DNA from 3 places in the Streptomyces sp. NPDC005955 genome. Region 3 is predicted to be linked to each of the others. Evidence: riboswitches for the same ligand, from Rfam matches in the RefSeq annotation. Region 3 holds a riboswitch; each other region holds the start of a gene.
What was found. Region 3 has a riboswitch for thiamine pyrophosphate ahead of thiO (glycine oxidase ThiO). Riboswitches for the same ligand answer to the same signal wherever they lie in the genome.
Positions count from the first base shown of each region.

Region 1 (7,339 bases), on a different contig from region 3:
AGCCGGCGCGCGCCGCATCGGGCTCCTCACCGGCACCACCACCGACACCTACACCCACCTGTCGACGACGGCGTACCTGCACTGGTGCGAGCGCGTGGGGCAGGACCCCGTCTACGAGGCGTATCCGGCGCACGACCCCTGCGCGGGTGCCGTGGCCGCCGACCGTCTGCTGGCTCGGCCCGACCGTCCCGATGCGGTCTACGGCCTCTTCGACCCCAACGGGACGGACCTGCTGGCCGCCGCCCGCAGGTACGGACTGCGCGTACCGGACGACCTGCTCCTCGTCTGCTGTAGCGAATCGACCGTCTACGCCACCACGGAACCGCCGATCACCACGCTCTCGCTCAAACCGCGGCGGATCGGCACGGCCGTCGTCCAACTCCTCATCGACGCGATCGAGGGAGTCGAGTCCGACCATCCGATGGAGCAGGTCATACCCACGGAACTGATCGTCCGCACCTCCTCCGAACGGCGTCATCCGCGCACCACCGTCAGCCCTCCCCGCTCGCCGCGCACCGGCTAGCCGAGGGTGAACGGACATCCGGTCGCCGCCCAATTCGGGAGAAAAGCGCGGTGAACCGGGCCGCTGTTCCGATTCACCACCCCTGGGTCATCACACAGCGCGATCCGCATTCCTATGATGGGCGGACGACACCGCGGGCCGCTGCGACCAGGCAGTCCGATCCGGTGCAGTTGCGGCGCGAGGTGGTGGAGGGGTCGATGACTCAGGGGGCAGGTCAGGGACCCGTCGTGCGAACGCCGACGGTACGTGACTTCCGGGTGCCGGCCTATGTACACGAGGCCGGTCCCGTCCATCCCGACCGGCCCGATCCACGGCCCGATCCACGGGTCGGTCCGCACCCGGGCAGCGCCGGTCCGCACCCGGGCACCACGGCGGACCCGGGCGCCGCTCCGGCGCGCCCGCCGCAGCCCACCACGCCTCCGGACGGCGCGCCGTACCGGCCCGCGAGCGCCCCCGCCCACCCCGAACCCGGCCCTCACCGGGCGCCCGGTGAGCACCCGGCGCCCGGTGACCGGCACGCGCCGGTCGCCGCCCACCCCGCCGCGCCCGGCGGCACCCCGCCCTACGACGGCGGCGAGGAACCCGAGGGCTACACCCCGACCCAACGCGACCTCCCGGTGATCAAACGGGGCGACACCCTCCCGGCACCGGAAGGGTCCCCCGCTCCGGCCCCCGCGCCCCCCGCCCCGGACGGCCCCGGCCCGCTGTACGTGGTGGGCGACGTGCACGGCTACCTGGACGAACTGGTCGCCGCGCTGCACGAGCAGGGCCTGATCGACACCGAAGGCAACTGGTCCGCGGGCACCACCCGGCTCTGGTTCCTCGGCGACTTCACCGACCGCGGGCCCGACGGCATCGGCGTGATCGACCTGGTCATGAAGCTGTCCGCCGAGGCCGCCGCAGCCGGGGGCTACTGCAAGGCCCTCATGGGCAACCACGAACTGCTCCTCATCGGCGCCCGCCGCTTCGGCGACACGCCGGTCAACTCCGGTGCGGGCACCGCCACCTTCCAGGCGGCCTGGCTGCTCAACGGCGGCCAGAAGGCCGATATGGACCGCCTCCAGGACCACCACCTCCAGTGGATGTCCCGGCTCGACGCCATGGTGGAGGAGGACGGCCACCTGCTCCTGCACTCGGACACCACCGCCTACCTCGACTACGGCGACTCCATCGAGGCCGTGAACGACACGGTGCGGGAGACCCTGACGCGCAACGACGCCGACGAGTGTTGGGACCTGTTCCGGAAGTTCACCAAGCGCTTCGCCTTCCGCGACGAAGCCGGACCGCAAGCCGCCCGGGAACTCCTCTCCGCCTACGGCGGCTCCCGCGTCGTACACGGCCACAGCCCCATCCCCTACCTGCTCGGAGAGGTCGGCTCCGAGGACGACGACGACAGCCGCGGCCCGGTGGTGCACGGACCGCACGTCTACGCCGACGGACTCGCGATCGCCATGGACGGCGGCGTGACCATGGCCGGAAAGCTGCTGGTCCAGCAACTCCCCCTGCACGACTGAACGTTCCGCGGGCGATCGCGGAAACGGAGGATCCTGCGGCACCGGGGCACCATTTTCGGAAATCCCCTGTCACCGTGCGCCGTGCCGGCCCTACCATGGCCCATCCGTAGCAGGCTCCCCTCCGTTTCTGCCCGACGGCTCTCAACCATGTGAGCCACACGCCCTACGGAGCATCGGGGGATGCAGATGAACAGCGTTCCGCGGCAGTTGTCGAGCGAGGACCGCACCGAGTACGAGCGGATCCTCGACGAGGCGCTGCGCACCACCGCGCACCATCCCGAACTGGCACCCGTCAGCCACCGGTTGAACACCGAACAGCTGCGCAGCAGGGCCGTCGAAGCCCGGGCCCTGATCACGGCCGCGGCCACCGCCGAGTACGACGCCTACGTCACGGTCCGCGCCGAAGCACGTGCCACCACCCCGCGCACCACGGCCGACGGCGCACCCGAGCCCACGGGCGCCGGTGTCCTCGCCGTCCTCGCGGTGCTCGCACCGGTGCTCGCCGGGGCCGCCGCAGTGATCTTCCTGCTCGTCGGCTACGCCCTGCGGGCGTTCAGCCCCGGGCTGGCGATCGGCCGGACCCTACTCGCCACGGGCTGGGTCTTCGGCGCGATCACCGCCGCCGCGATCCTCGTCGCCGCGGCCGGACTGCTGTTCGCCGCACTGCGCAACAACGCGACGGCGCTGCGGGCCGCCCCGCGGCGCGAGATCGACGAACGGGTCGAACTGGCCCGCGCGGCCTGGCGCGACGCCCTGCTGGAGCACGGCATCGTGCCCTTCCTCCGCAGCGCCCTGGCGAACGCCCCAAACCCCGACGCCGGGGCTGCCGGGACCGGCGGGACGTACGGCCCGGCCCCGGCGGGTGCCGGCACCTCCGGTCGGATGCCGCACCTCGGCTACCACCGGCCGGGGTTCAGCAGCCCCGACCGGGGCTCGGAGGGGCCGCGCCCCAGCTATTCGAGCCCGGACTTCAGCAGCCCGGACTTCGGCGGGCCCGAACACCCGCCGGAGTGACCCGGTCCGCACGTCGGCCCGGACGCGCCCGTCACGCCAACGGGAGGTAGACCCGGTTGCCCGAGGCCGCGAACTCCTTGGACTTCTGGAGCATCCCCTCGGCGACCTCCTGAGCGGAGGCGTCCTCGGCGGCGTCGCCGCCGAACCGCTCGTTGATGCTCTGGCTGATCTTCATCGAGCAGAACTTCGGCCCGCACATGGAACAGAAGTGCGCCGTCTTCGCGGGTTCCGCGGGCAGGGTCTCGTCGTGGAAGGACCGTGCCGTGTCGGGGTCGAGGGCCAGGTTGAACTGGTCCTCCCAGCGGAACTCGAAGCGGGCGTCGGAGAGCGCGTCGTCCCACTCCTGGGCACCGGGATGCCCCTTGGCCAGGTCCGCGGCATGGGCGGCGATCTTGTACGTGATGACCCCGGTCTTCACGTCGTCACGGTTGGGCAGGCCCAGGTGCTCCTTGGGCGTGACGTAGCAGAGCATCGCGGTGCCCCACCAGGCGATCATGGCGGCGCCGATCCCGGAGGTGATGTGGTCGTAGGCGGGCGCGATGTCGGTGGTCAGGGGGCCCAGGGTGTAGAACGGGGCCTCCTCGCAGATCTCCTGCTGGAGGTCGATGTTCTCCTTGATCTTGTGCATCGGCACGTGTCCGGGGCCCTCGATCATGGTCTGGACGTCGAAGCCCTTGGCGATCCGGTTCAGTTCGCCGAGGGTGCGCAACTCCGCGAACTGCGCCTCGTCGTTGGCGTCCGCGATGGAACCGGGGCGCAGCCCGTCGCCCAGGGAGTACGTGACGTCGTAGGCGGCGAGGATCTCGCACAGTTCCTCGAAGTTCTCGTACAGGAAGGACTCCTTGTGGTGCGCCAGGCACCACGCGGCCATGATCGACCCGCCGCGCGACACGATGCCGGTCTTGCGGCGCGCCGTGAGCGGTACGTACGGCAGCCGGACGCCCGCGTGGACGGTCATGTAGTCCACGCCCTGCTCGGCCTGCTCGATGACCGTGTCCTTGTAGATCTCCCAGGTCAGTTCCTCCGCCCGGCCGTCCACCTTCTCCAACGCCTGGTAGAGCGGCACCGTTCCGATCGGCACGGGGGAGTTGCGCAGCACCCACTCCCGGGTGGTGTGGATGTTGCGGCCGGTGGACAGGTCCATGACGGTGTCGGCGCCCCAGCGGGTGGCCCAGGTCATCTTGTCCACCTCCTCCTCGATGGACGAGGTGACGGCGGAGTTGCCGATGTTGGCGTTGACCTTCACCAGGAACCGCTTGCCGATGATCATCGGCTCGATCTCCGGGTGGTTGACGTTCGCGGGCAGCACCGCCCGGCCGGCGGCGATCTCGGCCCGTACGACCTCGGGTTCGACGTTCTCGCGGAGCGCCACGAACTCCATCTCGGGCGTGACCTCGCCGCGGCGCGCGTAGGCGAGCTGGGTGACGTGCTTCCCGTCGCGGCCCCGTCGGGGCTGGCGGGGCCGTCCCGGGAACACCGCGTCGAGGTTGCGCAGCCCTCCGCGCGGCGAGGTGTGCTTGAGCCCGTCGTCCTCGGGGCGGACGGGGCGGCCCGCGTACTCCTCGGTGTCGCCGCGCGCGACGATCCAGTTCTCCCGCAGCGGCGGCAGCCCGCGGCGGACGTCGGTGTCGGCGTGCGGATCGGTGTACGGGCCGGAGGTGTCGTACAGGGTGACCGACCCGCCGTTGGTGAGGTGGACCTGACGGACCGGCACGCGCAGATCGGGGCGGGGGCCCTCGACGTACGCCTTGTGCCAGCCGGCGGTCGGCCCGGGGTCCGCGGTGTCCGTGGGCTCCGCAGTGTCCGTGGGCTCCGCAGTGTCCGCAGTGTCCGTGGGATCGGTGGGGTCGGTCGCGGTCACGGCAGGCGTGCGTGCGTCCTTGATGGTCATGAGACCTACTCCCTACGCCGGCATTACCCGGTAACAGGTTCAGCGGTCGACGCAGCGGTTCTCCGCCGGAGCACCCGTCCGCGTGAAGCGTCGAGCAGGTCCGGGTACGGAGGTCAGCGCCCTCTCAGCCCGGTGCTCCGAGCTCCCGCGTGTGCAAAGGTGCCCCCACGCTAGCGTCATGTCTGGCGTGCTGAACAGTGGGCCCCGCCCGTTCTTGCGATGATCGGGCGGTGACCACCTCGCCGCAGCCTCCCGTCCCGCCCGCCGGACAGCCCTGGCCGCCGTCCCCCGCGACGGCCCCGGAGTCGACCGCCCACGGCTACGGCCACGGTCCGGACGGCCACGGCGGCCAGGGGAGAGGCGGGGGAGGCCACGGGGGCCACGGGGGCCACGGGGGCCACGGGGGCCACGGGGGCCACGGGGGCCACGGGCATTCTCACTCGCACGGTCCGGCGGCGCCCGTCTCGGCCCGCTTGCGCCGGATCATCGCCGCGGTGCTGATCCCCTTCGCCACGGCCGTCGTCGTGGGGCTGGTCGTCCTGTGGCCGGGCGGCGCCCCCACCCACGAGCGCACGGGCGTCGGCTTCGACCGGCAGACCGAGCAGGCGACGGTCACCCGGGTCGACCGGGTCGACTGCAAGTCCGTCAACGCGGGCGCCGTCCCGCCGACCGGGGACACCTCGACCGCCGAGGGCAGTCAGGCGCAGCAGCGGGCGACCGGCGACTGCGGCAAGGCCACCGTCGAGGTCACCACGGGTCCGCACACGGGTCGGACGTTCACCGAGATCGTGCAGCCCGATGCCTCGCGGAAGCTGGAGCAGGGGCAGAAGGTGATCGTCGCCTACGCCCCCGACGCGCCGCGGGACCTCCAGTACTCGGTCGCGGACACCAACCGTCGGCTTCCGATGGTGCTGTTGGCCGGACTGTTCGCGCTCGCCGTGGTGCTCGTCGGCCGGCTGCGCGGGCTGATGGCCCTGGTGGCCCTCGCGGTGAGCTTCCTGATCCTGACGTTCTTCATCCTGCCCGCGATCCTCCAGGGCTCGAATCCGCTGGTCGTCGCGGTGGTCGGGGCGAGCGCGATCATGCTGATCGCCTTGTACATGTGCCACGGGCTGTCCGCCCGCACCTCGGTGGCCGTGCTCGGCACGCTGGTGTCCCTGCTGCTGATCGGGGTGTTGGGTTCCCTGTTCATCGGCTGGGCCTCGCTCACCGGGGACACCGACGACAACACCGGACTGATCCACGGGCTGTACCCGGGGATCGACATGAGCGGTCTGCTGCTGGCCGGGGTGATCATCGGTTCGCTCGGCGTGCTGGACGACGTGACCGTCACCCAGACCTCGGCGGTCTGGGAGTTGCACCAGGCCGATCCGACGATGAGTCGCCGCGCGCTGTACCGCGCGGGCATCCGCATCGGGCGGGACCACATCGCCTCGGTGGTCAACACCCTGGTCCTGGCCTATGCGGGCGCGGCGCTGCCGTTGCTGCTGCTGTTCTCGATCGCGCAGAGTTCCGTGGGCACGGTGGCCAACAGCGAGTTGGTCGCCGAGGAGATCGTCCGGACCCTGGTCGGGTCGATCGGCCTGGTGGCGTCCGTGCCGGTCACGACGGCGTTGGCCACGCTGGTGGTGGCCGCGGACCGCCCGGGAACGGGCGCCGCTCCCGCGCGTACCGTCCCGTCGCCCGGGGGCCGGGGCCGCCGTCGCAAGGCGCGTACGGGCGGCTGAACCGCCCCGGACGGGTGCGGGTGCTCACCGGGGGACGCCCTTTCGGGGGATGGTTCGGCCACCGCATTGACGGGACGTCAACCCGCGCTCTGTTCCTCCGCCAGGATGCGGTCGAGCGCCTGGTCCAACAGGGAGTCGAATCCGGCCATCGCCCGTTCCTGGCCCAACGGAACGATCTTGTCGGTGCGGTCGAGGAAGGCGATCAGCGGCGCCACCCCCGCGCGGAAGACGGCCTGCTCGGCACCCACCTGAAGCGTGATCAACACATCGCTGAGGATCTCCGGATCGTCCGGGGCGATGTGCACGTCCCCGTCCCCGCAGGGCTCGGCGACCCCGTCGACCAGCAGTTCACGACCGAACGTCCAGCTCACGGGCGCATCGCCGGGGAGGTGGAAGGTCAGCCGCACGGCATAGGGATCGGCACTGTCGTAACGCAACTCCACGGGAATGCGGAAGGTGAGTTCCTCGGACACGAGAAAGCTCATCATGACTTCTGCCTGTACCGACTCGCGCATTGGCTACCCCGTCGTGTGGCGTCGACTGGCCAGGAATCAGCCCCCTGACACTCATGGCATCTTGCTTAAAGTACACGACAGATCACAAGGAGTGAGTTTTCAGATGCTGATAGAGAAGCCGAGTGTCCCTAGTAGCTTTCCGACCTCGCGCTCCA
Region 1 is NZ_JBIAIF010000006.1:9,770-17,108, reverse strand. It holds gene ACFYOU_RS16450 (LacI family DNA-binding transcriptional regulator) at 1-523, shown strand, start outside; gene ACFYOU_RS16445 (metallophosphoesterase) at 721-2,037, shown strand; gene ACFYOU_RS16440 (hypothetical protein) at 2,218-3,051, shown strand; gene thiC (phosphomethylpyrimidine synthase ThiC) at 3,083-4,942, opposite strand; TPP riboswitch at 4,935-5,101, opposite strand; gene ACFYOU_RS16430 (YibE/F family protein) at 5,173-6,669, shown strand; gene ACFYOU_RS16425 (SsgA family sporulation/cell division regulator) at 6,747-7,184, opposite strand; gene ACFYOU_RS16420 (helix-turn-helix domain-containing protein) at 7,284-7,339, opposite strand, start outside.
Region 1: another riboswitch for thiamine pyrophosphate. It lies ahead of thiC (phosphomethylpyrimidine synthase ThiC); the one in region 3 lies ahead of thiO (glycine oxidase ThiO).

Region 2 (7,339 bases), on a different contig from region 3:
GCGTACGATGCGCATGACGTCGTGCGGTCGGGGCAGACCCGGCCCGTGCCGGTCGTGCCCGGTGCACCTCCCGGCGCGGTACCGGACGGCTGGGGAGCCGCGTCGCCGGGCGGTGCCCCTCATCCCACCCACGGCAGTACCGAGGAACTGAGCGGTTCCCGAGCAGGCCGGGCCCCGCACCAGACGGCGTCGCAGATGCCACAGGAGCCCATGCCCAGCGCACCGGAACCGCCCGCCGCACCGCAGAAGAAGAGTGCGGGACGTGACCTGGGCGCGGCCATAGGGGTCGGGCTGGGGCTCGCCGCGGTGATCGTCGCCTCGCTGTTCGTGGTGAAGGCGGTCTTCGTCGGCGTCATCGTCGTCGCGGTCGTCGTCGGGCTGTGGGAACTCACCAGCCGTCTCAAGGAACGCAAGGACATCGACGCCCCGCTGGTTCCGCTCGCGGTGGGCGGGGCCGCCATAGTCGTCGCCGGTTACGCGCGCGGTACCGACGGGGCGTGGGTGGCGATGGCGCTGACCGCGCTCGCCGTTCTCGTGTGGCGGATGTCGCGGCCTCCGGACGGGTATCTGAAGGACGTCACGGCGGGGGTGTTCGCCGCCTTCTACGTGCCCTTCCTGGCGACCTTCGTGGCCCTGTTGCTCACCGCCGACGACGGTGCCTGGCGGGTGCTGACCTTCCTGGTGCTGACGGTCGTCAGCGACACGGGGGCGTACGCGATCGGCTGGCGGTTCGGCACCCACAAGCTGGCGCCGCGGATCAGCCCCGGCAAGACCCGCGAGGGACTGTTCGGCGCGATCGGCTTCGCGATGGTCGCCGGCGCCCTGTGCATGGAGTTCCTGATCGACGGGGGCACCTGGTGGCAGGGGCTGCTGCTGGGGCTCGCGGTCGCCGTCAGCGCCACGCTGGGGGACCTCGGGGAGTCCATGATCAAGCGGGACCTCGGCATCAAGGACATGGGCACGTTGCTGCCCGGCCACGGCGGCATCATGGACCGGCTCGACTCGCTCCTGCCGACGGCCCCGGTGGTCTGGCTGCTGATGGTGGTCTTCGTGGGGTCCGGCTGATCGGGCTCCGTGCCGGGGTCTTCGACCCGCGCGAACGAGGGTGAGGGCCGGTCGTCCACGGGACGACCGGCCCTCACCGTTCTCTCCCCCTCACCGGTCGTACGGGCGGGGGCTCAGCGCTTCTTGGTCCGCCGCCGTTGCGGGGGCGTCCAGGGCCCTCGGTGGAGCTGGCAGCGGGAGTAGCCGACCATCGCCGGGTTCCTGCACGGTTTCCCCGTAGCGGTCTGCGTCGATCCGCACTTGATCTGGTAGCCCACCTCGTCCTCCCCTGTTCCTTCCCGGTGCCCTTCGGGTTCCGTCGAGTCCTCGTCCGGTTCCCGTGGGTCCTGTTGGTGTGCGACGGACGAATCGTCGGTCAGCGGGCCGGGTGCTCGGGGCCCTTTGCTCCCCGTGGTCCGGATTTCGGGCCCTTGCGACTGGATCCGGGCGCTCCGTTCGCTCCGCAGTGCGAACGGCCGGTGGAGGGAGCCGGAGTGGCAGCGGTCCCGTCCCGTAGGGTTGGCCGAACCTGGCTGCGTAGTTCGAGTGGACATACTTTAAGCGAGAGGGAAGCGCCTTCGTATAGCCTAGGGTTTTAGGTGGTCCTCTGGACCTAAACGCATGGAGGGTGGCCCGCAGGATGGCAACGGACACGGCGACCGACTGGGACATCGCCGTCGGTGACGTCCTCAAGCGCGTCGAGCTGCACGAGCGCTACGGAGGGCGTCGACAGGGCGGGATCGGGCCCTCCCGGGTGTCCGCCAACGTCTTCTGCTTCACGGACCCGGTGAAGGGCCACAAACACGGCTACTTCGACGGCTGGGGCGACGACGGCTGTTACCACTACGCCGGCGAGGGCCAACTCGGCGACCAGAAGATGAGCCAGGGCAACCTGGCCATCCTGAAGCACCGGGACGAGGGCCGGGCCCTGCGCCTCTTCAAGGGCCTCGGCTCGGGCATGTGCCAGTACCTCGGGGAGTTCGTGCTGCCCGAGGAGCGGCCCTGGTACCGCACCGAGGCGCCGGAGACGAACGACGGACCGGTCCGCAGCGTCATCATGTTCCGCTTGCAGCCGCTCACGGCGGCCCCGCCCGCCGGTTCCCAGCTTCCGCACACCCCCGAGGACAGCCCCCGGGTGGAGGCGCTGGAGGTGGAGGCGCAGTACACCGAGCGGATGTGGGTCGAGCCCTCCCGCGAACCGTACGAGGCCGAGCGGGCCGAGGCGAAACTGGTCCTGGGGTACGCCGACCACCTCCGGCTGCTGGGCCACGAGACGACGCGGCACCGGATCGCACCGACCGGCGTCGCCAAGTGGCTGCTGACCGACCTCTACGACGTCACGGCCAACCGGCTCTACGAGGCCAAGGGTTCGGTCGGGCGGAGCGCCGTCCGGATGGCCGTCGGTCAACTCCTGGACTACGCCCGCTTCCTCCCCGAGCCGGAGCTGGCGCTGCTGGTGCCCTCCCGCCCGGAGGACGACCTGCTCGACCTGTGCGCCGGGCTGAAGATCGTCGTCGTCTGGCCGGAAGGAGACGGATACGCGTCCACCGGCGCGGCCTGACCGCGGGCACCCGACGGTGCCCCCACACGAAGCAGGCCACCCGCGGCGCCTGGTAACGAAGCGGGTGGCCCGTGCTCACCGTCCTCGGAGGAACAGGAGCAGTCCAAGTATGTCCGAAAACCCGGAGGGGCGAGCAGCCCTGCTCGCACGGGCCGCGATGTTCGGCAGTGCGTTGTCGGCCGGCGTGGTCCTCGTCCTCGCCGGCGGCGCGACGCCGGTGGAGGCATCGGCCTACGTCGCCCCCTTCCTGATGTTCCTGCACCGCGGCGCCCCCGTGCCCGGAGCGCGCAGCACCGGCCGCCGGCAGGTGCCGCGCGCCGGCGGGCCCCCGTCAGTGGAAACGGCCCGGGAGCGCGTAGGCGGGCCCCCGTCGCCGGAATCGGCCCGGGAGTAGCGCCGGGGCCGCCCGCACCCCCGTGCGGGCGGCCCGTCCGGTGCGGGTGCCGCTGTGACGCGCGGCACCGTGCCCGGTCCCCGTCGCCGCCGGCACGGGCCGTCGCACGGTGCCCCCGGCCGCGACCACCAGCGCGAACGCGCCGGGCACCGGGTCGCCCGCCGTCGACGGGGGCGGTCGGTGCCGGCCCCCGCCGCCGGCGACGCACCCGGGCCACCGGCTCGCGTCTGCGACACTGGAGGCACCATGCCCAAGCCCGGAGAACTCACTTTCGTCGCCCCGCGCGGAGCCAAGAAGCCCCCGCGGCACCTCGCCGACCTCTCGCCCGCCGAGCGCAAGGAAGCCGTCGCCGCCATCGGCGAGAAGCCGTTCCGCGCCAAGCAGCTCTCGCAGCACTACTTCGCGCGGTACGTCCACGACCCCGCCCAGTGGACGGACATCCCGGCCGGCGCGCGCGACCGGTTGCAGGAGGCCCTCCTCCCGGACCTGATGTCCGTGGTGCGGCACATCAGCTGCGACGACGACACCACCCGCAAGACGCTGTGGCGCCTGTTCGACGGCACCCTCGTGGAGTCGGTGCTGATGCGGTACCCGGACCGGGTCACCATGTGCATCAGCTCCCAGGCCGGCTGCGGAATGAACTGCCCCTTCTGCGCCACCGGCCAGGCGGGGCTGGACCGCAACCTGTCGACGGCCGAGATCGTGCACCAGATCGTGGACGGCATGCGCGCGCTGCGGGACGGGGAGATCCCCGGCGGCCCGGCGCGCCTGTCGAACATCGTGTTCATGGGCATGGGCGAGCCGCTGGCCAACTACAACCGCGTCGTGGGGGCGATCCGTCGCCTCACCGACCCGGAGCCGGACGGCCTCGGCCTGTCCCAGCGCGGGATCACGGTGTCGACGGTCGGGCTCGTGCCCGCGATCCGCCGGTTCACCGACGAGGGCTTCAAGTGCCGGCTCGCGATCTCCCTGCACGCGCCCGACGACGAGCTGCGCGACACCCTCGTCCCGGTCAACACGCGCTGGAAGGTCCGGGAGGTCCTCGACGCGGGCTGGGAGTACACCGAGCGGTCCGGTCGGCGACTGTCCATCGAGTACGCCCTGATCCGGGACATCAACGACCAGGCGTGGCGCGGTGACCTGCTGGGTCGACTGCTCAAGAACAAGCGGGTGCACGTCAACCTCATCCCGCTCAACCCGACGCCCGGCTCCAAGTGGACCGCGTCCCGTCCCGAGGACGAGAAGGCGTTCGTGGAGGCCATCGCGGCGCACGGGGTGGCCGTGACCGTCCGGGACACCCGGGGGCAGGAGATCGACGGGGCCTGTGGACAGCTGGCGGCATCCGAACGCTAGAGCGGTACTCTTGTCCCGAACGCCCGCATAGCGTCTTGTGCGCAGCGAGCGGTTCGAGCCATTCGCAGCACGTTCACGACAGACAACTGCATTTTCCGACAGGGGAGCGCCACAGCGCTGAGAGTGCGGCAGCCGGGTCACACCGGCGGGCCGCAGACCCTCTGAACCTCGCCCGGGTCATTCCGGGTAGGAAGTTCGGTCACCACTCAAGCTGTTGCGCCCTGCCCGCGCTCCCGCCCCGGGGGCCGCGGGCGGGGCCGCGTCTCTTCCTGGTCCGCTCCAGGAGGAACCACCACGTGAGCACCACCAAGAAGGCCACCGCCGTCGCCCTCGCGGCCGGGCTGGGCCTCGTCACCCTCTCCGGCTGTGCCGAGAGCGGCGACGACGGGCACGGCAGCGGGTCCAAGACGGTCACCCTGGTCAGCCACAGCTCCTTCGCCGCCTCCGAAGAGGTGCTGGAGGAGTTCGAGAAGGAGTCCGGCTACACGCTCAAGGTCCTGGAGGACGGGGACGCGGGCGTCGCCGTCAACAAGGCCATCCTGACCAAGGGCAATCCGCAGGGCGACGTGTTCTTCGGCATCGACAACACGCTGCTCTCCCGCGGCCTCGACAACGAGCTCTTCACGCCCTACGAGGCGGCGGGCGCGGACAGCGTCCGGCTCCCGAAGCGGCCGCTGCTCGACAAGCAGGACCGGGTCACCCTCGTCGACACCGGCGAGATATGCGTCAACTACGACAAGAAGTACTTCGCGGACAAGGGCGTGACCCCGCCGGAGACCTTCGACGACCTGGTGAAGCCGGCGTACAAGGACCTCCTCGTGGTGGAGAACCCGGCCACCTCCTCGCCCGGCCTCGGCTTCCTCATGGGCACCGTCGCCCAGCAGGGCGGCGCCGCGTGGCCCGACTACTGGAAGAAGCTGAAGGACAACGGCGTCAAGGTCGTGGACGGCTGGGACCAGGCGTACAACGAGGAGTTCTCCGGCTCCGCCGGCGGCAAGAAGGCCGGCGGCGACCGTCCGCTCGTCGTCTCGTACGCCTCCTCCCCGCCCGTCGAGGCGATCTACTCCGACCCCAAGCCCGCCGAGGCGCCGACCGGCGTCTCCACCGGCACCTGTTTCCAGCAGGCGGAGTACGCGGGCCTGCTCGCGGGTGCGAAGAACCCGGAGGGCGGCAAGGCCCTGCTGGACTTCCTGAGCGAGCGCACCTTCCAGGCGGACATGCCGCTGAACATGTTCGTGGACCCCGTGCACAAGGACGTCAAGGTCCCCGCGGACTTCGCCCGGTACGCGGTGGAGGTGCCCTCGCCGCTGACGATGGACCCGCAGCGGATCGCCGACCACCGTGACCAGTGGGTCAAGCAGTGGACCTCGCTCGTAGTGAAGTAGGCCGCGCGGCCGACGGCCCCCGCCCCGGCGACCCGCTCGGGTCGGGGGCGGCGGCCGGCGCGGGCCCCGGGCGCACCGACGCCCCCGGACCCGCCGCCCCGGGCGCCCGGACGGGCGGCGCCGCCCGGTCGGACCGCAGGGGCGCTCTGCTGCGCTGCGCGCTGATGGCGCTGCCGGCGGTGTTCTTCGCGGTGTTCTTCGCCTACCCGGTGACCGCGATCGTGGCCCGCGGGCTGCGGCCGGAGGGCGTCTGGCAACTCGGGGCGATCGGGGAGGTCCTGGCCCGCCCGGAGATCCGCGAGGTGCTGTGGTTCACCACCTGGCAGGCCCTCGCCTCGACGGCGGGAACCCTGCTGATCGCGCTGCCCGGCGCCTACGTCTTCGCGCGGTTCGCCTTCCCCGGCAAGCAGGTGCTGCGGGCCGTGGTCACCGTGCCCTTCGTGCTGCCCACCGTCGTGGCCGGCTCGGCGTTCCTCGCCCTCCTCGGCCGCGGCGGTCTGCTGGACCGGGCGGCCGGCGTACGGCTCGACACCACCGTGTGGGCGATCCTGCTGGCGCACGTCTTCTTCAACTACGCGGTCGTGGTGCGCACCGTGGGCGGACTCTGGGCCCAACTCGACCCGCGGCAGGAGGAAGCCGCCCGGGTGCTCGGCGCCTCCCGGTTCGCCGCCTGGCGGACGGTGACCCTGCCGGCGCTGCGGCCCGCCGTCGCGGGAGCCACGCTGATGGTGTTCCTGTTCACCTTCACCTCCTTCGGCGTGGTCCAGATCCTCGGCGGCCCCGCGTTCTCCACCCTGGAGGTGGAGATCTACCGGCAGACCTCCCAGATCTTCGACCTCTCCAGCGCGGCCGTGCTCACCCTCGTGCAGTTCGTCGCCGTCGGCCTGATCCTCGCCGTCCACGCCTGGAGCGTGCGCCGCCGGGAGCACGGGCTGCGGCTGGTCGACCCCTCGGTCACCGCACGCCGCCCGCGCGGTGCGGGGCAGTGGGCCCTGCTCGCCGTGGTGCTGGCCACCGTCGCCGCGCTGATCGTGCTGCCCCTCGGGGTGTTGGTGGCCCGCTCCTTCCAGGACACCGAAGGGGCCTTCACCCTCACCTACTACCGGTCGCTCACCTCCGCCGAGGGCGGTGCGTTCCTCGTACCGCCCATCAACGCCATCGGCAACTCCCTGCTGTACGCGCTCGCCGCCACCGCCATCGCCCTGGTCGTCGGGGGGCTCGCCGCCGCCGCACTGACCCGGCGCGCGGGGCGCCTGGTGCGCGGTTTCGACGCGCTGCTCATGCTGCCGCTCGGGGTGTCCGCGGTCACCGTCGGCTTCGGGTTCCTGATCACCCTGGACGAGCCGCCGCTCGACCTGCGGGCCTCCTGGTGGCTGGTGCCGCTGGCGCAGGCCCTGGTCGGGGTGCCGTTCGTGGTGCGGACGATGCTGCCCGTCCTCAGGTCCGTCGACGGGCGGCTGCGCGAGGCGGCGGCCGTGCTGGGCGCCTCGCCGTGGCGGGCCTGGCGCGAGGTGGACCTGCCCCTGGTGCGGCGGGCGCTGCTGATCGCCGCCGGGTTCGCCTTCGCCGTCTCGCTGGGCGAGTTCGGCGCCACGGTGTTCA
Region 2 is NZ_JBIAIF010000019.1:95,179-102,517, reverse strand. It holds gene ACFYOU_RS31580 (phosphatidate cytidylyltransferase) at 1-1,065, shown strand, start outside; gene ACFYOU_RS31575 (restriction endonuclease) at 1,685-2,605, shown strand; gene ACFYOU_RS31570 (hypothetical protein) at 2,715-2,999, shown strand; gene rlmN (23S rRNA (adenine(2503)-C(2))-methyltransferase RlmN) at 3,246-4,352, shown strand; TPP riboswitch at 4,443-4,563, shown strand; gene ACFYOU_RS31560 (thiamine ABC transporter substrate-binding protein) at 4,649-5,737, shown strand; gene ACFYOU_RS31555 (ABC transporter permease subunit) at 5,902-7,339, shown strand, end outside.
Region 2: another riboswitch for thiamine pyrophosphate. It lies ahead of ACFYOU_RS31560 (thiamine ABC transporter substrate-binding protein); the one in region 3 lies ahead of thiO (glycine oxidase ThiO).

Region 3 (7,339 bases):
GCGGAACTCCTCGTCCTGCCGGGGGTTGCCGGGCGGAGTGGCCCAGCCGCGCGGATTGGCGACGAAGACCTGAACGGTTTCGGCGCCCATCTCACGGGCGTACGCGAGACCGGTGGAGGCGAGGCCCCCGGCGACCGGGACGTGGCCGCCGACGGGGTTGCGGAGCGGGGTGACTGTCACCCCGCCAGGGTGGCACGCGCGAGCGCGGCTCCCGAACGCCGCCCGCCCCGGTCCCGGCCCGGCCCGTCTGCGCGGGGGAGGGGAGCGCGGCCCGTCAGCCGATGTGGAGGGTGATCTCCGAGCCCTCGGGGGCCTCCTCGCCGGCGGCCACCGACTGCTCGTCCACCGTGTCCCCGAACAGCCCGAGGATGCCCCGGTCCACCTTCACCTCGAACCCGGCCGCCTCCAGGGTCTGCCGCGCGTCGTCCACGCCGTCCCCGACCACGTCCGGCACCTCGATCATCTCCGGCCCCTCGGACAGCGTCAGCGTGACCGTGTCCCCCTCGGCGACCTCGGACCGCGCCCGGGGGAACTGCTGGGCCACCTCGCCCGCCGGCACCTTCGCGGTGACCCGCTCCGGCGCGATCTCCGACTTCAGCCCGAGCTCCGCCAACGCCTCCTGCGCCGCCTTGAGGCCCTTCCCTTCGAGCTCGGGCACCTCCACCGGGGCGCCCCTGCTCAGGGTGAGCGCCACGGCCGAACCCGCCCGGCGCTCCGTACCCGCAGCGGGGTCGGTGCTGATCACCTCGCCCCGCGGGACGGTGGTGTCGAAGGCGTCGGTGACCATCCCCGGCTCCAGCCCGGCGGCCGTGATCTCCTTGCGCGCCACGGCCAACGTGCGGTCCGTCACATCGGGCACCCGCACGGTCTGCGGCCCCAGCGACACCGTCAGCCCGACGCTGCCGTTGCCGCGGATGCGGGACCCGACGGTCGGGTCGGTGGCGATCACCGTGCCGCGCCGGTTGGTGTCGCTGTACTCCCGCCGGACGTCCCCGACGTCCAGCCCCGCGTCCGTGAGCCGCTCCCGGGCCTCCGCCTCGGTCTGCGTGAGCAGCGCGGGGACCTTCGTGAACTGTCCCGAGTTGATGTACCAGACGCCGATCCCGGCCAGCAGGACCAGCAGCAGGGCCCCGAGCCCGGCCACCGCCCGGCGCGGCGGCCGACCGGTGCGCAGGAGGCCCCCGAACCGGGACCGCACGGGTACCGGACTCCCCAGCAACGCGGTGCGCTGGACGTCGTCGGGACCGTCCTCGTTCACCGGCAGCGGGCGGGGTATGTCGAGCGCCCGGGGGATGACGCTGGTCCGGTCCTCGGCGCCGTCGTGCGCCGCCTCGTCGGCCCCCGGCGGGACCGCGTCGAGCTGCGCCTCGGTGAGGGCGGCCCGGGTCGACCGGAGCGCCGCGAGCAGCGCCACCGCGTCGCGCGGACGCAGCCGGGGGTCGCGGGCCGTCGCCGCGGCGACCAGCTCGTCCAGTTCCACGGCCGTCCCGGGGACCGCCGCCGAAGGGGCCGGGACGTCCTCGTTGACGTGCCGGTAGAGGACCTGCGCCGTGGTGTCGCCGGTGTGGGGCTTGCCGCCGGTCAGCATCTCGTAGAGCACGATCCCGCAGGCGTACACGTCCACCCGGGTGTCCGCCGCGCCGTCCTCGATCTGCTCCGGCGCGAGGTACGCCACCGTCCCGAGCACCGGACCGGTCGAACCGGTCCGGGAGTCCACCGAGCGGACCAGCCCGAAGTCGGCGACCTTGACCCGGCCGTCGTCGCCGATCAGGACGTTCTCCGGCTTCATGTCCCGGTGGACCAGACCCGCCCGGTGCGCCGCGCCGAGGGCGGCGAGCACCGACTCCAGGACGTCCAGGGCGGCCCGCGGGCGCAGTGCGACCCGTTCCCGCAGCACGTCCCGCAGCGTGCAGCCGGGCACGTACTCCATCGCGAGGTACACGTAGGCGCCCTGGGCGCCCTGGTCGAAGACGCCGACCACGTTCGGGTGCGAGAGCCGGGCCACCGACTTCGCCTCGCGGATGAACCGCTCCACGAAGCCCGCGTCCACCGCGAGGGCGGGGTGCATCACCTTCAGGGCGACCACCCGGTCCAGCCGGATGTCCAGGGCGCGGTACACCGTGGCCATGCCGCCGGTGGCGATCCTCGCGTCCACCCGGTAGCGGGCGTCCAGCACGTGCCCGAGCAGCGGGTCCTGAAGCGAAGTGTCCACGGAGGCAGTCTAAGAGCCGGCGCAGTGGGGGCGTGCCGACCCGGGGGGCGCGCCCCGGACGGTCCGCGCCCCGTAGCGGGGTCAGAACGCGGGGCGCTCCGGGTCCAGCCGGGCCTGCCCCGCGGCGGGCGAGCTGGCCTGCGCGAAGAAGCGCCGGGGGATGCGCCCGGCGCGGTGGGCGAGGCGGCCGGCCTCCACGGCGTGCCGCATCGCCTCGGCCATCAGCACCGGCACCCGGGCCCGGGTCACCGCTGAGGCGAGCATCACCCCCGCACAGCCCAGCTCCATGGCCAGCGCCACGTCCGAGGCGGTCCCGGCCCCCGCGTCCAGGATGACCGGGACCCCCGCCCGCTCCACGATCAACTCGAAGTTGTGCGGATTGCGGATGCCCAGCCCGGAGCCGATGGGCGAGCCCAGCGGCATCACCGCCGCGCACCCCACGTCCTCCAGCTTGTGCGCCAGGACGGGATCGTCGTTGGTGTACGGCAGGACGGTGAAACCGTCGTCGACGAGGATCTCGGCGGCGTCCAGCAACTCGACGGGATCGGGCAGCAGGGTCCGCTCGTCGGCGATGACCTCCAGTTTGACCAGATCGGTGCCGAGCGCCTCCCGGGCCAGCCGCGCGGTGAGCACCGCCTCCCCGGCGGTGAAGCAGCCCGCGGTGTTGGGCAGCACCCGGATGCCGAGCCGGTCCAGCACGGAGAGCACCGAGCCGGCGGTCGTCGGGTCGACCCGACGCATCGCGACGGTGGTCAGCTCGGTGCCGGAGGCCACCAGCGAGCGTTCCAGCACGTCGAGGCTGGGGGCGCCGCCGGTGCCCATGATCAACCGGGAGCCGTAGCTCCGCCCGCCGAGGACGAAGGGGTCGTCGGCCACGTCAGCCTCCCTGGACCGCGGTGAGGACCTCGACGCGGTCGCCGTCCGCGAGCACGACCCGCGGCCAGCCCGTGCGCGGGACGACGGTCTCGTTGAGGGCCGCGGCCACTCCGCCGGGCGCGGTGGTGAGCGAGGCGACGAGGTCGCCGAGGGTCGTCCCGGGGGAGACCTCCCGGTGCTCGCCGTTGAGGGTGACGCTCAGGGTCGTGGACCCGGGGGCGGGTGACGCGCTCATGCGGGCTGCTCCTGGGGGAGGCGGGCGAACCGGAGGGGGGTGAAGGGGCGTGCGGCGTCCGGCAGTTCACCGTGCACCAGGGCGTGGGCCAGCACGTCCCCGGTGACGGGGGTGAGCAGCACGCCGTTGCGGTGGTGGCCGGTGGCCAGCAGCAGCCCGTCCAGTGCGGTGGGGCCGAGCAGGGGGGCGTTGTCGGGCGAGCCGGGCCGCAGCCCCGCACGGGTCTCGACGAGCGGCAGCTCGGTGATGCCGGGGACCAGCTCGTGGGCGTCCCGCAGCAGTTCGTACACGCCGCCCGCGGTGACGGTGGTGTCCCAGCCCAGTTCCTCGCTGGTGGCTCCGAGGACCAGCTCACCGTCCTCGCGCGGCACCAGGTACACCTGTCCGCCGCGCACCACCGCCCGCACGGTCCGACTCAGGAACGGGCCGAGGCCGGGCGGCACCCGCAGCCGCAGGATCTGTCCCTTGACCGGTCGTACCGGAGGCAGGACCTCCTCGGGGACGCCCGCGAGCCGTCCGCTGAGACTGCCCGCGGCGAGCACGACCTGCCCGGCCGCCAGCTCGGTGCCGTCGGCGAGCAGGACGCCCGAGGCCCGCTCCCGGCGGGTGACCAGACGTTCGACCCGCTGCCGGTGGAAGACCACACCGGCCGACGCACAGGCGGTGACCAGGGCCGCGGCCAGTCGCCGCGGGTCGATCTGGTGGTCGTCGTCCACCCGCAGCCCGCCGCGCACGCCCGGGGCCAGCATCGGTTCGAGCCGCCGGCACTCCCGACCGTTGAGCCACTGTGGCGTCAGCCCCGCCGCGGTCTGCACGGCGTGCAACTCCCGCAGCTGGGACCGGTCGTCGGCGTCGAGGGCGACGGCGAGGGTGCCGCAGCGCCGGTAGCCGAGGTCCGCCCCGGTGACCTCGGACAGTTCGGCGGCGAACGCCGGATAGGCCCGGGCCGAGGCGGTGTTGAGGGCGAGGAGCTGCTCCTCGCCGGGGTGCAGTTCGGTGACCGCGGCGAGCATCCCGGCCGCCACCTGCGCGGCGCCGCCGCCCGGCGCGGGGTCCGCCAGTGCGGTGCTCAGACCGCGCCCGGCGGCCCGCCAGGCCGTCACCAGACCGATGATCCCGCCGCCCACCACCAGGACGTCCGCTGAACGAGACATGGGTGCTCCGCTCCTCCCTTCGCCGGCATGACCCGGATCAGGTTCGTACGGTCGGAGGCCGGTCAGCCTCCCTCTCAGCCCGGTGCGTCCGGGCTCCCGCGAGTTACGTTGGCCACCCTAACCCGATGCCCCGCACCCCAGTAAGGGAGTCGTGTCCCGTGCCCGACCAGCCGCACCGCCCCGACGCACCGGCCGCGCCCTCGCTCGACGGACGGGTCCTGGTACCCGTGGCCGACCAGGCGCCCGGCCAGGTCGGCACCCGCACCCGCTTCGCCTACCACGAGCGCGACGGCGTGGTCTGGGCCGACTACGCGGGCGGCGAGGTGGTCCGCGGCCACCTCGTCGGCACCCGCACCGGGGACCGGCTGGACTTCCGGTACGTCCAACTGCGCACCGACGGGACGACCGCATCCGGACACTGCGCGTCCCGGGTGGTCGCCCTGCCGGACGGGCGGGTGCGGCTGTTGGAGACCTGGGAGTGGGAGTCGCGCGAGGGGCGGGGAACGAGCGTGGTGGAGGAGACACCGCCCGAGCCGGGACCGACCGCCGACTGAGCCGGCGTCCGGGTGTCTAGGGTGACGACCGGGGACAGCCGGATGCCGGCCGACGGCCCCACCACCCGACGAGGCGGACGAGGGCGACATGCCAGACGAGACAGAAGAGACAGACGAGACGGCCAGGACAGCCAGGACAGCCGGGGCAGCCGGGCCGGAAGAGACAGCCGCGGCAGTCGAAACGGACGAGACGACCGGGGCGACGGAGACGGCCGGGGTGTCCGGGGTGTCCGGGGTGTCCGGGGTGACGGAGACGGGCGCGGCGGGCCGGTCGACCGCGACGGCCGAACCGGGTGGCACGGCTGACCGGCCACCGGGCGTCGTCATCGCGGGCGCGGGCATGGCCGGGGTGCAGACCGCGGTGGCCCTGCGCGAACAGGGCTTCGCCGGACCGGTCGTCCTGATCGGCGCCGAACCCCACCAGCCCTACGACCGGCCGCCGTTGTCCAAGGCCGTGCTCCTGGGCAAGGCCGAGGACTCCGCCTTCGACGTGGACTTCGCGGCGCTCGGCATCGACCTGCGGCTCGGCCTGGAGGTCACCGGCGTCCGCCCCGACGACCACGCACTCGACACCGAGGCCGGACCCGTCCCGTACGACACGCTGGTCATCGCGACCGGCGCCGAACCGGTCCGGTTGCCGGGCGCGGACGGCGTCCCCGGGGTGCACCTGCTGCGCACCCTGGACGACGCGGAGCGGCTGCGCCCGGTGCTCGCCGACCAACACGACGTCGTGGTGGTGGGCGCCGGCTGGATCGGCGCCGAGTTCGCGACGGCCGCCCGTGAGGCGGGCTGCGCGGTGACCGTGGTGGAGGCCGCCGACCGGCCGCTCGCGGGCGCCCTGCCGGCCGAGGTCGCGGCCCCCATGACCGACTGGTACGCGGAGGCCGGGGCCACCCTGCGCACCCGGGCGCGCGTGGTCCGCGTGCAGCCCGGCGAAGTGGTCCTGGACGACGGCAGCGTGCTGCCCGCGGGCGCGGTGGTGGTGGGCATCGGCGCCCGCCCCGCCACCGACTGGCTCGCCGGCTCCGGGATCGCGCTCGGCGCGCACCGGGACGTGCTCGCCGACGACCACCTGCGGACCTCGGTGCCCGACGTCTACGCGGTCGGCGACTGCGCCTCCTTCCCCTCCGCCCGGTACGGCGAACGCCTGCTGGTGCACCACTGGGACAACGCGCTCCAGGGCCCGCGCACGGTCGCCGCCGGCATCGTCGGCGAGGTGCCCGCGGTGTACGACCCGGTGCCGTACTTCTGGTCCGAGCAGTTCGGGCGCTTCGTCCAGTACGCGGGCCACCACGAAGGCGCCGACACGGTGGTCTGGCGCGGGGAGCCCTCGGGTGCCGCCTGGTCGGTGTGCTGGCTGCGCGGCGGGCGGCTGGTGGCGCTGCTGGCCGTGGGGCGCCCCCGCGACCTGGCCCAGGGCCGCAAGCTGATCGAGTCCGGCGCGGTGCTCGACACCGGGCTGCTGGTGGACCCCGCGCGCCCCCTGAAGTCGGCCGTCCGCTGACCCGTCGGGGCGGGCCGCCGGTGGGGCCGACCGGCCCCACCGGCAGCGGGCCGCTTTTCCGATGTCAGAAGGAAGTGGCAGGCTTGGGTACGTGACCGAGATTGACGCAAAGATTGATGCTCTCGTCCCCGCCTGGCTGACCCTCCCGGACATCGCCGAGCGGATCGGCGTGGAGGTGACCCGTGTTCGGCAGCTCGTCAAGGAGGGCCAGCTGATCGCGGTGCGCCGCGGCGAGAACAGGGCCCTGCACGTACCCGCGGCCTTCATCGACGACGACAAGGTCGTCAAGGGCCTCAGCGGCACCCTGACGCTCCTGCGGGACGACGGCTTCACGGACGAAGAGACGCTCGAATGGCTCTTCACCCCCGACCCCAGCCTGCCGGGCACGCCCGCCCAGGCCCTGAGTGAGAACCGCGGTACGGAGGTGAAGCGCCGCGCGCAGGCGCTCGCCGTCTGAGCCGCGCACCCGCCGCCGACTGAGCGGCCGACGCCGTCGGTGCGCGGACCCGAGGTGGTCCGCGCACCGTACTCACCTGCGCGGTACGCCGCGTTCCCTCCGTACGCCCGCCTGCGGTGCGCTGTTCGGTGGGGGTGCGCGGTGGCTTCGCGCGCAGTTCCCCGCGCCCCTGATCGGGCGCGTCCTGCTCGGCGTGCGCCGTCCTGCGCGGACCGCCCACGCACCACCGCACCGTCCACGGGGGGACCAGTACCGCCATGGCAGATTCCACTCCCACGCGCCGCGCCCGGCTCGCCGACGCGCGCCTCTACCTCTGCACGGACGCCCGCACCCGCCAGGGCGACCTC
Region 3 is NZ_JBIAIF010000003.1:428,425-435,763, forward strand. It holds gene ACFYOU_RS10375 (deoxyribonuclease IV) at 1-180, opposite strand, end outside; gene pknB (Stk1 family PASTA domain-containing Ser/Thr kinase) at 275-2,212, opposite strand; gene ACFYOU_RS10385 (thiazole synthase) at 2,294-3,088, opposite strand; gene thiS (sulfur carrier protein ThiS) at 3,090-3,323, opposite strand; gene thiO (glycine oxidase ThiO) at 3,320-4,477, opposite strand; TPP riboswitch at 4,474-4,587, opposite strand; gene ACFYOU_RS10400 (hypothetical protein) at 4,636-5,031, shown strand; gene ACFYOU_RS10405 (FAD-dependent oxidoreductase) at 5,372-6,535, shown strand; gene ACFYOU_RS10410 (Rv2175c family DNA-binding protein) at 6,627-6,992, shown strand; gene thiE (thiamine phosphate synthase) at 7,250-7,339, shown strand, end outside.